2 regions of the Lactiplantibacillus paraxiangfangensis genome follow, and region 1 is predicted to be linked to the other one. Evidence: a T-box and tRNA genes for the amino acid it is inferred to sense, from the RefSeq annotation. Region 1 holds a T-box; the other holds one or more tRNA genes.

The links. A T-box is a leader RNA that pairs with one kind of tRNA and senses whether it is charged. The one in region 1 lies ahead of tyrS (tyrosine--tRNA ligase), so its partner is inferred to be a tRNA-Tyr.
Region 2: it encodes a tRNA-Tyr, which carries the amino acid that the T-box ahead of tyrS (tyrosine--tRNA ligase) is inferred to sense. The anticodon was not compared.

What each region holds. Positions count from the first base shown of each region.
Region 1 covers NZ_BTPW01000017.1:7-7,936, forward strand. Annotated here, with positions in the region: gene AAA939_RS10035 (ECF transporter S component) at 562-1,077, opposite strand; gene tyrS (tyrosine--tRNA ligase) at 1,207-2,463, opposite strand; T-box leader at 2,521-2,719, opposite strand; gene AAA939_RS10045 (hypothetical protein) at 2,817-3,482, opposite strand; gene AAA939_RS10050 (C39 family peptidase) at 4,001-4,774, opposite strand; gene AAA939_RS10055 (sensor histidine kinase) at 5,208-6,542, shown strand; gene AAA939_RS10060 (YueI family protein) at 6,633-7,139, shown strand; gene AAA939_RS10065 (DUF554 domain-containing protein) at 7,210-7,887, opposite strand; gene AAA939_RS10070 (MerR family transcriptional regulator) at 7,928-7,930, opposite strand, start outside.
Region 2 covers NZ_BTPW01000011.1:62,631-70,560, reverse strand. Annotated here, with positions in the region: gene AAA939_RS07590 (helix-turn-helix domain-containing protein) at 1-18, opposite strand, end outside; gene AAA939_RS07585 (hypothetical protein) at 85-285, opposite strand; gene AAA939_RS07580 (Mom family adenine methylcarbamoylation protein) at 393-1,109, opposite strand; gene AAA939_RS07575 (ParB N-terminal domain-containing protein) at 1,088-1,669, opposite strand; gene AAA939_RS07570 (DUF6275 family protein) at 1,684-1,947, opposite strand; gene AAA939_RS07565 (crAss001_48 related protein) at 1,962-2,153, opposite strand; tRNA gene AAA939_RS07560 (tRNA-Ser) at 2,571-2,655, opposite strand; tRNA gene AAA939_RS07555 (tRNA-Tyr) at 2,726-2,808, opposite strand; gene AAA939_RS07550 (hypothetical protein) at 2,941-3,426, opposite strand; gene AAA939_RS07545 (hypothetical protein) at 3,507-3,776, opposite strand; gene AAA939_RS07540 (hypothetical protein) at 3,773-4,282, opposite strand; gene AAA939_RS07535 (hypothetical protein) at 4,285-4,551, opposite strand; gene AAA939_RS07530 (DNA cytosine methyltransferase) at 4,615-5,679, opposite strand; gene AAA939_RS07525 (hypothetical protein) at 5,806-5,952, opposite strand; gene AAA939_RS07520 (hypothetical protein) at 5,956-6,186, opposite strand; gene AAA939_RS07515 (RusA family crossover junction endodeoxyribonuclease) at 6,179-6,613, opposite strand; gene AAA939_RS07510 (LexA family protein) at 6,603-6,845, opposite strand; gene AAA939_RS07505 (hypothetical protein) at 6,848-7,366, opposite strand; gene AAA939_RS07500 (DUF4373 domain-containing protein) at 7,388-7,930, opposite strand, start outside.

The DNA of each region.
Region 1 (7,930 bases):
CAGCGTTCGTCCTGAGCCAGGATCAAACTCTCAAATTAATGATGAGTTCTAAAAAAGCTCATTTAAAAAGTTGGTTCAAATTTATTAATTGTTTTCACGAATTGACTTCGCAAATGTTTTTTGCTCTTGATACAAGATCAAGAGACCCTACACATTTGATTTGTCGAAACTTTGTTCAGTTTTCAAAGGTCTAATTGACTGCTTCGGTTTCCCTCATGCAGCTTAATCATCATAGCATTTAAAGCGCTTACCGTCAACAACTTTTTTCAAGTTAATTAACACGGCTTCAAACGATAAGTTGTCTTGTGACAACGAGAACAATCATACCAATTAACAAAATCATTGTCAACAACAATTTTTAATTAACTGATCGTTGTCCGTTGCAACAACGTTTACTAATATACCAAGCCGATGCGAAACTGTCAATGATTTTTTACGCTGTTTTTCATAATTATGTAAAAATGCCCAACCAGATATGCTTATTTTCATATAAAAAGGAACTGACCACTCCTGATCAGTTCCTGAAATCGCAGTCCTAGCACGATTCACCAGACTACTACATTAAGCATTAAATTCAGTTTTGACGTGACGCTTAACTTGAGCAACCACTGGAAAAGCAATCAAACCGCCCACGACACCTTGAATCAAGTTCGTTGGAATACCAATTAACCCCGTTGCCACGGTATACATAATTGAATCAGAAATAAAGTACCCCGTTACCATCACAACGACCGCTACCCCCAAAACGACGACTTGACGTCCCTTGCGCTGGCCCGCACCAAATTGTCCAGCAACCCAGCCTTCCAGTCCGTGCACGATTAATGAAAAGATCATATATTGCGAATATCCTAATAACAAGTCCAACAATAGCCCACTAGCGCCACCTACAATTGCACCGCCACGTCGACCAAATAGTAACGCCGCAATAAAAATGCCCGCGTCACACAAGTTGATATAGCCGTGCGTCATTGGAATTGGAATATGGAAAAACAAGGAAATCACAACCGTTGCTGCAATTAAAATCCCCAAAGTCGTGACTAGCCTCGTGGTAACCTTTTGATGCCGTTGTCCTGCCAAATGACTCATCCTCTCTAGTATGCCCCTTCACTACAACGTCCCCATCGATGTTTTAATTCTACTACAAATCAGCATTAAAACATCAAAAAAGGCCGAACCACCAAGGGTCCAGCCAATTAAACATTAGTTTTATTTAACGCGTGCTAAGAAGTAACGCTTCTTCCCACGACGGACAATGACGAACTTACCGTCAAACGCTGTCGTTGGATCAATTTCAGCATCCAAGTCAGTGACCTTTTCGCCGTTGATCCGAATTGCACCATTTTGAATATCTTCACGTGCTTGTCGCCGTGATGGTTCAAACTTAGTTGCATCCACTAACCACAAGACGATGTTTTGCTTTTCAGCAGTAACGTCTGCAGAAGGTACACCCTTAAAGCCTTGTTCAATTTCATCGGCGTTTAAGTTCTGAACATCCCCGGTAAATAGCGCCTTAGTGATATTTTCAGCTTCCACGACGGCTTCTTTCCCATGGACAAATTCCGTAACTTCTTCAGCTAAGCGACGTTGTGCTTCCCGTTTTTCAGGCGCAGTCTTCACCGTTTCTGCCAACCGATCAATCTCTTCATGGCTTAAGAACGTAAAGTACTTGAGGTATTTGACCACGTCACGGTCATCTTGGTTAATCCAGAATTGGTAAAATTCGTAAGGTGACGTCCGTTCAGGATTTAACCAAACAGCACCACCGGCCGTCTTCCCAAACTTCGTACCATCAGCCTTCAATAGTAATGGAATCGTTAAACCGTATGCCTTTGCATCGTTTCCTTCTAACCGGTGAATCAAGTCCGTTCCGGCCGTGATATTCCCCCACTGGTCAGCACCACCGATTTGTAACTGCACGTGTTCTGCACGGTAAAGGTGCAAGAAGTCCACGGATTGAAGAATTTGGTAAGTGAATTCGGTGTATGAAATACCAACTTCCAAACGACTTGCCACAACTTCTTTGTTCAACATGTTGTTCACACTGAACAACTTCCCGTAATCACGTAAAAAGTCTAATAATGAGATTTTTGATAACCAGTCGTAGTTATTCACGATTGAGAAGTTTTCGTCAGAACCAAACAACTTGTGCATCTGAGCGTTCAGACCGTCTTGGTTATGCTTAACTTGATCCATCGTTTGTAATTTCCGTTCGGAGTTCTTACCCGAAGGATCACCAATGGCACCAGTCCCACCACCGACAACCACGTATGGATGGTGACCGGCCAACTGGAACCGTTTCAAAATCATAAAGGGAATCAAATGCCCGATATGCATACTATCACCAGTTGGATCAATCCCACAGTACAATGATACTGACTGCTTTTCAGTTAATTCCTTAAGCCCCGCTTCATCAGTCTGCTGATTGATTGCGCCGCGCCATTTTAAATCGTCAATAATGTTCATCTGTTTTCCTCCTAAGTTAAGGTCCGAATAAAACAAAAAACTCGTCCCTGTCTATACAACAGGGACGAGTTTTTCCGCGTTACCACCCAAGTTATCACGCTTAACGTGATCGCTCATTGATTGATAACGAAAATCATCCGGCCGATTGGCAGTTCACTTCATGTAATTCATGTCTAACCACAGCTCGGTTCGCACCATCCACCGAGTCGCTTAACTGTTGGGTCAGCCACTACTAATTAAAGATCACTACTTTTAATTATTATCTAACATGATAAGCACTACCATGCTAAAAGTCAATCACGTTTTAAGGGACCAAAAAAGCTTAGGCCTAACGCCTAAGCTGAATTGATTGACTAGTTTTTGGCATCCGCCGCAATTTTGATGACCGTATTTGCTTGTTGTCCTTGAACTTGTGAGACTTTGTCCGCTTTTTGCCACTTAACAGAGTTGGCTTGTCCTGATTGGCTTTGGTTGTAAACCGTGACCGCACCATTCGTGACATTCTTATCCGTTAAATCTTGTTTTTGAATTTGATTATTAACTTGGTTGGCAAACTTAGCTGGATCTTTAGCAACGTCTTCCGTGTTGGCAATCGTTGTAACGGACCAGTTACCGGTATTCCAGTGAACGTAAATTCGGCCCATTGTTCCTTGAACCGTTGCCGTTTCACCATTATCCAACTTAACCGTATCACCCTGGGTCGCACCAAGATAGTTCACTTGATCCTTGGCGTCACTCTTCGTGTTATAGTCCGTATTTTTGTATGTAGCAGTGGTTGCGTTAGTGCCAGCCTTGACGTACTTAACACTATAATTTGACTTGGTCCCGCTAGCGCTCTTCGCACTGACCGTTTGATTCGTCGCCTTGACATTCGTTGGTGCAGCCGTTTGACTCACCGAACTAACGTTATTAGAAGCCGCGTGCAAGACGTGGTTCACTGATGGTACGGCAACTAAACCTAACACCAGCGCACCGGTGGCAGTTGCGATACCTAATTTAACTTTGCGCTTAAAATCCATAAAAAATGTCCTCCCTATTTTTACAAACACTGAACAATGATGTTGCTTGTGCCCCTGTTCACCAGCGGTCCCCGGTATAGGTCAACTTATAATACCGTTCCCCGTACACGACCGCATTTATACTATAATATCAAAATATATATGGCAATACCTGAATTTATCAGAATTTACGGCAACTAAGCTTACCAGAGCAGTTAATCTATTCATGATTATTTTAATATTTATATACTCTTTTATCATAAACGCTTTTTTTGTGAAAAACGACTTCAATTCGATTGCAATTAAGTTACAGCTTGTTAACAAATTCCCATTACAACAAAAAAAGTCTGGGGCAAAACAAAAAATCCATCCAGAGGATTTCCGAATGGATTTTGCTATTGCTATGGTCTAAACGTGGGCCAAAAGGCAATTTGCTCCGCTTAACCCGGAATCAACGACCATTCCAAACCCAGGAATAATCGCTGATTCCACGTTAATGCTCACAAACTAACCGCCTTTTGGCACACTCTTTTCGCCTTCTAATGTTTTAAAGTTAGCACAATGGCCTGTTGTCCCATCTGCTTGTAAGCAGCCTGGAAATTTTGCCAATCAACGGCCTGCTGTTTTTCACCATAAGGATTATTGATGTAAATTTTTTGTTTTGCACGATTAAAGCCAACAATGACAACGCTATGTACATCATAAGTCACCTTGACTGGGCCTTGTGGTGTCTGCCAGTTTTCCATTGAACTAACCGGCGCAAACGCAACCGTCGTAATCGTCCAAACCGGGCGCCCGGCTTCCAACTGCTTGACCACGTCATCAAAACTAGCCCCCGTCAAATCTTTAACGTGACTCGTTTGTGTTTTGGCAACTTTATAGATTGGACCATGGTAAACCCCTAGGCCGGGATCATTACCATTGATATCCCCAACAAACCCATAATTCGGATTACCGTGTTGCCCATTGTCATAAGTGATAGGCACACTAGTCAATTGGTCCGCTAACTGATTTTTAGTCACATTAATGTGGTCATAATTCATCATCATCGCTAATGAGGTCACTTCACAACCATTATACAAACTCGGTGCCGTCATTTGATTAATTAGTGGCACATCGAGCATGACCTGATTAACTTTCTTTTGTGGTTGTGCTTTTGCAGTCGGTTTAGCTGATGACCGCTTAGTTGCAAACGATGCGTCGATCCAGTCCGACCCCTGCGTAATTGTAAAGCCAATGACCCCAAAAAGCACTACAACAATCAGGATCAACGACCATGGTCGTCGTTGCCGTCTTTTTAAATGTCTTGGCATTCACTTTCCACCCGTTTCCTTGTTTAAAATATTGAACAATAAAGTTCTAACAGTCAATGCGTATCATACCATGAACTAATTAATAAAAACACCTTTAGAATCTTAGCTTTTTTAAGTATTAAGCCGCTCTGACGCAATAAAAAAAGCACCCATTTTTCTCCCGCTTACTGCGCCTAGCAGGAACCAATTTTTACGGTTAAATCATTCCTGTCATTATTTTTTGTATTTAATTTGATAACCTTCTAGAATCGAGGTGCACACAGCTATCATTTTTAAAAGCTGTGCCTGTACCTGTTAACCAAACATTATTAATTATCCAGTTCCTACTTTTTCCGCTTAAATTAAAAATTTCTTTCGTAATAATTAGAATTTGTTTTATGATAGTAATGTCAATTAACAAACTGTTTTTTTGGCTATTATTATTCCTTACGAGGTGAATCTTTTGCAGATACTGATTTACATCTTATCGCTGTTTTCCGGCACGTACGAAATGCTGATCTTGATGTTAGCCTTCCGTGAATTTCTGACTTGGCGAATTGCCACTGTCTGGACGGGTCTGGTGATTTTTGGTGCTGTTTTTGCTCAAGTCGCAACAACCCTTTTCCCACACGTCCCACTTGTCTTTTTCTGGATCGTCCCGATTACGATCTTTAATACGGTCATGTGCACCCGACTTCTTTATACTAAGTGGATTTTAACGCTACCCATCGTGGTCTTTTTAAATGCCTTTAAGCGCTTAGTCGGCGGACTTTCAGGCAGTTTAGTCAAGGTTATCATGGGTTCTACGCTCGAAATGCGTTTACGGCAAGCCCTTAGCCTAAAAGTCTTTGCGGCTAACTTGGACTTATTTTACGCCGTCGCACTCAGTTTACCGTTCATTATTTTAATTGGGTTGTGGGCCCACCACCTAGTTATCCGTTCCGCGGCAGCTGATTTCTTTCAGCACGTTAAAATTGACCGCAGCGACTACTTACTAGTGCTTCTCTGTTACGGACTTTACATTCTGGCATACGCTTACGCTATGGAACTATCCGTCGTCTCACAAATGTACGTTGCCGTGGCTTCCAGCGTCATTTTTGGTATCGTCAGTTTCTACTTAGTCAGCAGCAAAAATAGCCGGCTATCTGATGCTCAGCTACTCGGAGAAGTTTCTCAATATAACATCCTCCTCAGTCACCGCAATCAAGAATTACACCTTTTCAAACACGATTATCAAAACGTTTTGCTCAGCCTGTCGCAATATATCCAAAAAGACGATATGACCGGCCTCAAACATTACTTTGAACACGAAGTCCTCCCAAACGATCAAAAATTAGCGACCAGCGCACCCGAACAATTACGCTACCTGCACGCTCCGGCGCTCAGCGGTTTAATCTATTCCAAGTACGAATCCGCTGCCAGTCTCGGCGTCACACTCTCAATTTCGATTCTCCAAACCGTTGACCTTCCAGAAACGGACCAGGTCAAGCTTGTTCGAATTTTAGGTAACTTACTGGATAATGCCATTGATGCTGCTACCAAGGTTGATCATCAAGTTCATTTAGCCATTGAAACGACGACGGCAGCCGTGACCTTTAGAATTCAAAATAAATTTCCAGCTAATGATACCGTCGACTTAGCTCGCATTTCTAAAAGTCGCTTCACGACGAAACCCGGACACTTGGGCTACGGGCTAACTAGCATTGAACAGTTAGCAAATAAACAGCTCAATGTTACTTATAAAATCAAGGATGACACGTTTTTGGCCTGCTTAATTGTGAAGCGTTAAACATTTTTAGAAAATTTTTGTTTGATAAAACCGGTTTCTTTACTACAATGATAGTAATAACACTTCATATTCTGAAAGGAACTGACCGCCATGTCTTTATCTGATGAGCAAATGGATAAGCACCTCCAATCCGCTATGTTTGGTACTCCGGTACTGCATCCCGACGAACAGCACCGTAATTTGGGAACGTTTCACGAACGCATCGACCTGGGCGCCACGTTTACCCAAGCACTGACTCGTGATTACTCCGACGCATTTCAAACAGAAATGACGGCGCACCCCGACTATCAACTGCTACTACACGGCCTTTTGGATCAAGACATTCTCAACCGTTACGTTCGACTTGCCAACCAGCAAAATATTAAATTTGCCATTCGCAATGACCTCATGTACCAACACACACCGGATAGCCTCGCCATCGCGCTAGCTGCTAAAACGGCGATTACACCAGATACAATCAATATCGATGTCCGCTTTCCAGAAACTGCGATGCCTTGCAAATCAACCGCTGCACACGAACTGCTGATTGAAAAAATCCACAAGCATTTGGAACGTAACCGGCGCGAGTTCCGTGAACGACACCACCTAGCTAACTAAACCAAAAAAGCATGATTACCGTAAACTAACTTACGGAAATCATGCTTTTTTTAGTTTAGTCATAAAAGTTCTAGAATAGTTGCCACACACTAATGACCAATGGTGGAATTAACAGCGCTGGCAATAAATTTAACGTATTGATCTGCTTAATCTTCAGTAGCCCTAACCCGGACGCCAGAATTAAAATGCCCCCAACAATGGTGATTTCATTTAAAATTGCCGTACTTAACGCACCCTGCAATACCAGTGCCAACACGTACAGCGAGCCTTGCCAGACAAACAGGACTCCCGCAGCGATTGCGATTCCAAACCCGAACGTTGATGCCAGTACGATCGACGTAATCCCGTCCAACATCCCATTCGTAAACAAGAACGTATAGTCGTGTTTAAGTGCCGCTTCAATGGGCCCTAAAATTGATAAGGACCCGATACAATATAGTAGTACCGCCGTCGCCAAGCCTTCCGACAAATTTCCACTTGAAAACCGGCCCACGAGACGGTCAAAACGGCCCTGTAAATCTAACGCCTGTCCAATGAGCCCACCAAGCGCCAAACTCACAATGAACAAGACCGGGTACTTACTCTGCGGCATGTGCTGCACCACCGCGTTGATTCCAATCATGCACGCCGCTAGTCCCAGTGCTTGCATCAAGATCTCATGGTACGCGGGTTTGATACCGTGCTTAAACAAGCTCCCAACTGTGCAACCAACTAGGATCATCCCAACGTTAAAAATCGTTCCTATCATCACTTCACCCCATCAAACTTTATACTCCCATTATAAAGTCTCA
Region 2 (7,930 bases), on a different contig from region 1:
GTATCTTCCAGTAGCCATTACATCAAGCACCACCTATCCTTCCAATGCAAAATAAAAGCGCCCCTAAAGGCGTTATGTTGGCTATTAACAATACATTTCGAATACTACCGCTTGCTTGTCCTGATCAATGTACGTGTGGTCGTATGGAACTGCCAAATACATGTTGCAGAATACTAATAACGAATGTAAGTCTTTGACGTCATCCGCTTCGACAACATCTCCCCACGCGCCAACCTTCTTACCAACCAATGTTTTTGCAAATTTTAATGTCCATGTCGTTTTCATAATGCGATACCTCCGAGGCTTTAATGTGTTCTATAACTCCTTCAACAGCTCAGAAGATACCACTGAGATTCTCTTAAAACGAGCTCAAAATACTCTTTTAAGGTAACTTATCGCTCAATATATTCGCCTTTATACATGCCGATATCAAGCTCGCCAATCTTACTAAATGGAATTTCTTCAACCTTTAGTCGTTTACGATAACGTTTGTCGATAAAGTAAATATAGCGTAGCTGATATCCCTTCATTACATTAGCATTGGCTGCGGCTAAATACTTTTTAAAATCATACTTGCCCCCTGTGACATCGTAATAGCTTCGCCCTCCTAATTCCTTACGCGGGGTTGTTGGGTTGCTTTCCAATGTCATTTTATGAATCTTTTCACCACTAGGTAATTGAGCAAGATTATAATTAGCTTTTATTTCAGTCAAAACAAAATTTGATGCTCGATAAATCGTTCCATCACCACACGAGACGGCATCAGCAAAGCTAACAATCCATTTAATTTGTGGGGCATGCTTTTTAATGAGCTTAATTGATAACGATATACAACGGCTTTCACTGTTCCGAGGTAATGCCTCATCAAATGCCATCCGATTGAGTTCAAGCATTTCATTCCAGCCAGTCCCATTAACCAATCCCAGAATTTTACTTTTATCCAGCGGCGGCCCATACGACATAACTCCATGTAGCTCACCATCTAAAAACGCTCCAAAGTGTAAATTGCTGTTGTTTACTACTTTCCCAGAGTAATGATGCTTTTTAATAAATGGAATTGCAATTTTTGATGGAATCACCTTTAAAACTACATCTTTCGCTCTGCCCATTCTTTCACCACCTTAAAAAGAGAGTTACCCATTTTATTAGTATTGCCAAACGTCTCAATACCTTCTTGGTCAACATCCGACAAAGTATTCTTAATCAAATCAATCTGCTCATTGGATAGCGTGAATGTAATCTGACCTACATTAGGCTTATCGCCATCCGGAAGACTAAAATCATCATCAAAATCGTCGTCACTGATTGGTTCATCAAAGCCGAAATCTGCTAAGTCTAAATCGTTAATCTCAGCCATTTCAGCGCCCAAAACATTAAAGTCCCAGTCTGCTAATTCGCCGGTCTTATTGTCAGCTAAGCGATAGGCTTTAACTTGTTCATCAGAAAGGCTGCCAGCAATAACTACCGGTACTTTATCCAGCTTTAACTTCTTAGCGGCCCTCAAACGTGTATGACCAACAATGATCACCCCGCCTCTATCCACTACAATTGGTTGTTGCCAGCCAAACTCCTTAATGGAGTTGGCCGTAGCATCAACCGCACCGTCATTATTCCGAGGGTTATTGTCGTATGGCTTAACCTTATCAATTGACCATTCTTCAACTTTCAAGTTAGGCTGCCTCCTTACAGGTTAATCTCAACGTTCTCAAATTTCTTGTAAGCATCCAAGTAAATCTGGCTTTTATCGCCATTGTACGTGGCTTCATAATACATGCCGTCACTTAACGTCGTACTTAGCAGTGCCTTACTGTTCTGTAGTGCCTTAACCTGCCAAACAATGTAAACATCAGCAGTGGTGATCCTGTTGCCGTCCGTCTTATCCAAATGCTTGTTGGTATAGTCAGCAACTGATTCCTTACACATATTCACAAATTCAATATCGTTCATTTTTATTACCGTCCTTACTTTTCGAGTAAATGAATCCGAATTGCTAATACTTGTGCGTATGTTTCCATCGCATTTGCTTGGATACCAATGAGCTGTCGTTGCTCATCCGGAATATTTGAATTACCTGCAGCAGACCAAGCTTTAGCATCCTTATCCATCAAGTCATCATATTCAGCTTGTAATTTTTCCAATAATTCTTTGTTCATAGTAATTACCATCCTTTTTTTCTAAATTAAAAGCGTCCGATTTAATACGCTTTTTCGGACGCTTTTCAGACGCTTTCGGCCAATTACGCAGGTCATGATCTATCTTCCTGTCAATCGGCCACTGTAATCCCTCTGGAGTTCGTTTAATCAAAATGATCCCACCTAATCCATAGCTCACCTGCACAAAATAGTGCTGTTCCAGTAGCCCATATAATGCTTTCCGGTCGTTTCTTAATGACACCTAGCACTATCAAGAAGATGCATACTAATAAGCAAACAATCATAAAACTTCTATCCTTCATCTCATCACCTAATTTTCTGTATCAAAAAAACCCAGCATTCGAAGACTGGGCTTTACACGAAGACTAACGCCAACGACCGAGAGGAGCACGTCATCTCCATTTAAATCGTTGGCAACAGAGTGAGCTGGACTTGAACCAGCAACTCAACTAGTGAGTAACGACTTAGCAAGCCGCTGCAGTACCGTTATGCTTACCACTCCTTAATAGGCAGGCAATCGTATCAATTAATATATCCATTTGGAGGAACAGAACATTTTGATACCTGCCTAATGGCGGCGGTAGGATTCGAACCTACTCACCCAATGGGACCGGATTTACAGTCCGGCACAGCTCACCATCTCTGACGCACCGCCATGAATGCAGGTAATGAAAGCCCGGGGTGGCTTACCTACAATTCGATAATACTAATATAGACCCCTTTTTTGCTAGAATGTTCCGGATACCGTCCGGATTCAGTCCGAAAAGCGTCCGGATTGTGTCCGGATTTATTTTTTGCCATCATCGCCCTTCTTAACTCGCAGTTCATGCGGATAGAACATGGGAAATTTGAACATAGCTTCCTTCCGATACTCATAAAAGGTTGTTTTAGACAAATCTACGCCATACTTCTGCATGTAGTGGTAACAGCAGTCCTCAACCTTGTGGAACTCAACAAATTGCAACTGAAGGACGGTGGCCAACTGGTCAGAATGTTCATCAACTTGCCCCATCAACTTAATGGCGTTAGTGATCATGGCCATTTTGAACTCATTTTTTTCTTGCAAATGTAATCGTGTAATTTCTTTTTCTTCCTCGTGATTAACGTTAGTTGCACTAAGCAGCGTCCCATCATAAACCTGCCCGGCTAAATGATAAGCTCGCAATTGTTGCTCCTTAATCACCAGACCCTTATACCCTTTCAATTCGTGCACTACATTTTTAATTGTTGCATCATCGTCATAATCATCACTCTTAAAAATTGGTTCGATCAACGCCGCCACCCCTTAACTTGACTGTGATATAATTAATTTTGTAGGAATTAATCGTAGCGCAGCCTTTAGGGCTGCGCTTTTTATTTACTGTTTTCCACATACTCCGCAATATACTTGTCAGCTGGCAAAACGAATTTATGTTTATCATCAGTTTTGGCAATATAGTTTATTCCATTCATACTCAGCTGAATTTTTGTGACTTTAGGTTCTTTATCGTTATCCGGTCCATATGGATTACCGTAAAACGGAAATCCAACACGAACCTGTAACTGAGTCGGAACTAGTCCACCAGTGCTTCCGTCCTGTAAAAAATCGCCTAGTCCGACACTTTGTAATGCAATAATTTTCATTTTTTCATCTCCACTTGGTAGCCATCAAGCCACGCACGGGCAAATATTTCTTGACTGTCATGCTGTCTAAAGAAATTACTATACTCACGGATCTTAGATTGACTAATGATATTATTTTTAACTAACTGCTTCGGTGTAGTATTCAATACCCAATAAATACCATGTTTGTGAATATTGGCATACCTAATTACATCAATTACTATCTGCGGAATTGTCGGATATTCAATATACTGTTGCTTAAAATCTTTATCCGCCAACACTTTAATCTCGTCTGATTCTTTGACAACCCAATAGCCAATCTCAAAAACTATTTCTATATCGTCAACTGGCAAATCATCATCAGGCTCTGGTTCATCATCATTAATAAATATTGAATAGTAAACGGGTGCTCTTTTATCTACATCCATTATGCTGCTTGGAATAATACGATATCCAAACATCTTTTTTTGACTACCATCGAACTGTTCGGCCTTAATCGTGGCCGTCTTCCGATAAATTTTAATCATTCCTACTCCTTCGGCGGGAATGCTGCCCGCAACTCATCACCATGTTTTTCCAGCAGATCCGTGCCAGCTAGGCTAATTCCTACGCAATCATACCCAAGTATGGCTTTAAGGCCGCCTTTATCCATGCAACAGATCTTCTTGAACTTGCCAACAAAGACGCCGTATTTGTAGTTATTTACCCAAATTAGTAAAGTGTTGCCTTCCCACGTATAGTCCTCAATATATGGGTTACGAATGAACCTGATAAAATCTAAATTTAATTTACTCATGTTTAATCCTCCCCAAATAGTTCAAACGCTTGCTTACGTTCCTCTGCTGTTGGTTCCTTAACTTCAATCAATAATCTTCATCCTTTCAGCAATAACTTTGATGACAGGCACCGTCACGCTATTACCAGCCTGCTTATATAACTGACTATCACTTAGTCCGGCTTCTTTCGCTCGATTAAATGCCCAGTCTGGGAAGCCTTGTAGTCGCCAACATTCACGTGGAGTCAACTTGCGAACTTTAATCCCATTATTCACAAACGTATTGTCACTAAACGACCCAGCAGTTACAGTAGGTGAAATATCTTTAATCCCACCGTGGTTAAATCCATGAGGGTTAACGATAATCTTTGGTTCACGCCCACCACCCTGCATTGTGCTAAGTGTTGGAGAAATCCCCTGCGGATCATAGACACGCCCAGTCTGAGGATTGCCACTGAAGTAATCCACGTCCATGACGTTTCCAACCTGCTCTACGCTCTTCGATTTACCTTCAACAACATACGATCCGACTCCTTGTGAGTCACTGTATCGCGTGGTAAGGGTGTTAGCGACCGGTCCATCTTGCTTATTAGCTTCTCGGTAAGCTTCTGTGATAGGAAATACTTTGCTGGTACGTCGTCCTCTAAGATGTCCGATAATGAATATACGTTCCCTGTGCTGAGGCACGACTTCTGCTGAATCGAGAACGTCCCATTCACAGTCGTACCCGATTTCGTCCAATTCAATTTGAAGTTTGAGGAAGTCAAACCCGCCGTTAATACTAAGTAAGTTTTTAACGTTCTCAATGAGTAAATAGCTGGGGCGATCTTCTTCTTTGAGGTCTCTAATAAGCCCTGTAACTGTAAAAAATAAAGAACTACGTTTTCCGGCAGTGATTCCTTTTTGCTTTCCAGCAACACTGATGTCTTGGCAGGGGAAGCCGAAGCACCAGCAGTCTGCTCGGGGTAACTCATCAGCTCTAACTGCTCGTATGTCACTAGCGTTCCACACTCCTTTCACATCATAAATAGCTTGATAGCTTTTTCTAGCAAAATTATCCCACTCAACCCAGCCAACACATTTGTGACCGGCTTGCTCCATTCCCAAATGAAATCCACCAATACCAGCAAACAGGTCTAAAAATTTCATCAGATCACCACCATCCAAGCGTGAACAACTAGCCATACCACAAGGCCAAGGAGAACAACGATGTAAGCTATGCACAGCCCAATGGCGCCGATGCTTCCAAATATTTCTAGCACATCATCAATTGCATCAGTAATCCGTTTCATTCGCCACACCTACTTTACTTTCGTGCTTGGCTCGCGGGCGCTCCACGCCGTGTTGTGCTGCGTGTAACCTCATGCGCCGCCGCTTCTTCTTAATCGTTGACCGCTTTGCATGCTTTCGTTGTTTAGCCATTGCTTATTCTCCTTTCTCGTTTGGATCAACTTCGAACCAGCCCTTGGCACACATCAGTTTCCACTTGTAGTCATCAGACTTAATTACATGGTTCAAATGTTCACAGCGATTAAATGCATCACCGTACCGCTTGTAAATCTTGGGGTAGTTCTTCATAATTTCGCCATCAAAGGTCAGTACGACCATATAGGCCACTACCGTCTTACGTCCCATCTTTAGTGCTAAATCAGTCATTTTTAGTCTCCTCAACTTTAATTTCAATTCTCGGCTGCCGGCCATACCGCTTACTTGCGGTCAAATCAGTTATTAGCGCGTCATCTTGCCAGTAAATGCCGTGAAGCGCGTCCAAAAACGATTTCACGTAGTTATCTAGGTCCGGCTTGACTACCGGCAAGTGCACACCCTTGATTCGTCGCTGTTTTTCGACTTTAGACAGGCTTTGTTGTACTGACCGGTAAAACACTACGCTTACCGCCAAGCTACCTGTCAGGGGCTGTCCACGGTATGTCAGCGTGGCCTCCTCGGCAACGGCCTTTTTAAATAGTCGAACCTTTGGCGGATCGTAAACGATGATCTTGCGACTTCCACGCCCACGTCCTATTGACGACTTTGGTCGCTGCTGTTGAATTGGTTCCAACATAAACACATGTTCAATCCGCATACCCAACTGCCTCGCGTCCCATCGATGTAATGGTCATCGTCCGCGGGCTATCTGGCACCCGCGTAATTAGTTTTGACTTCTCTAGGTCCTTCAACCGGCTAAACACCGTGCTGGTTGATCCAATCCCGGCCAACGTGCCCAACTCTCTGATGGTCGGTGCATAGCCATGCGCGCCAATGTACTGGTAAATACATGTTAAAAGATGCATATCATTTTCTGTTTTTGGCCTCATTTTCAATCACTCCGTTCTGCGTTTACACTTGCCTTGAATTCGTAGTACTTGCAAATCTTGAACCCGTTGACTAGTTGCCCATTTCTAGACGCATTTCTAACTAGATACGGGGCTCTGCCTAACTTGTGCGCCATTTCTGTGGCAGTCTCAGCATCAACAATCTGATTGCCTTTTTTACCCTGCCAATGAGTCCATCGTAATTTGTACTTACGGGTCAAACTTACAACACGGCTTCTGGGCAAGCACAAGCGGTGGGCAATCATATCAAAACTGGTCACCCCCTGATGCATAGCATCAAGGATAAAACGAGCCTGATGTTGTTCATCCGCATTTATCGGTGTGACGGTCATGCCGCGATAGTACTCGTCATCGGTTAATAACCGTGCATCATCACGAACAATCCTAACTGGTCCCGTCCACTTACCACCGGCACGCTTTAGCTTGACCAGCTTTGACAAATCCGCATGCGATCCTTGGGCCAGAATTCTGAATCCACTACGCTCCTCTATCAGAATCGGCATAGGCTTTCCTCCTTGCATTTTTTATTTATTCTCAGTGGCGCCTAGTCTAGCCACGCGTTCAGCTAGCTCCTGGCGTTGTTCCTCAGTCAGCTCTTTACCTTTAGCCTTAGAACCCGTCTGTGAAGCACCTTTTTGCGCCCATTTTGGAACGATTTCTTTTCTGCCACTTGATCCTTTAGGTTTAGGTGGTGTCATGTCGTATACATCAAGCCAGCACCGACCACCCAGCCAATTTTCTAGACTTTTGGTATATTGTTCAGAGGTCTGATTCAACTTCAAATAGGCCTTATATTCCTCGATTTTTGTGATAATGGTATCCAGAGAAACTCCTTCAAGCTTGGCAGTATAGTAAGCGTCATAAGCTTTTTGAAAGTCACGTTTCTTGGGGTAAATCATCCAAACCTTTTCAGTGAACTCCTCATGGATAGCATCACGCGGATCGGGTCTAGTGTTATTTACTTTGTTATTATCTGATTTACTCTGGTCTGATATACTATGGGGATTTTCAACGTTGTTTACTTCGTTTCCATCATTGGAAACCCCATTATCATCATTGGAAACTCT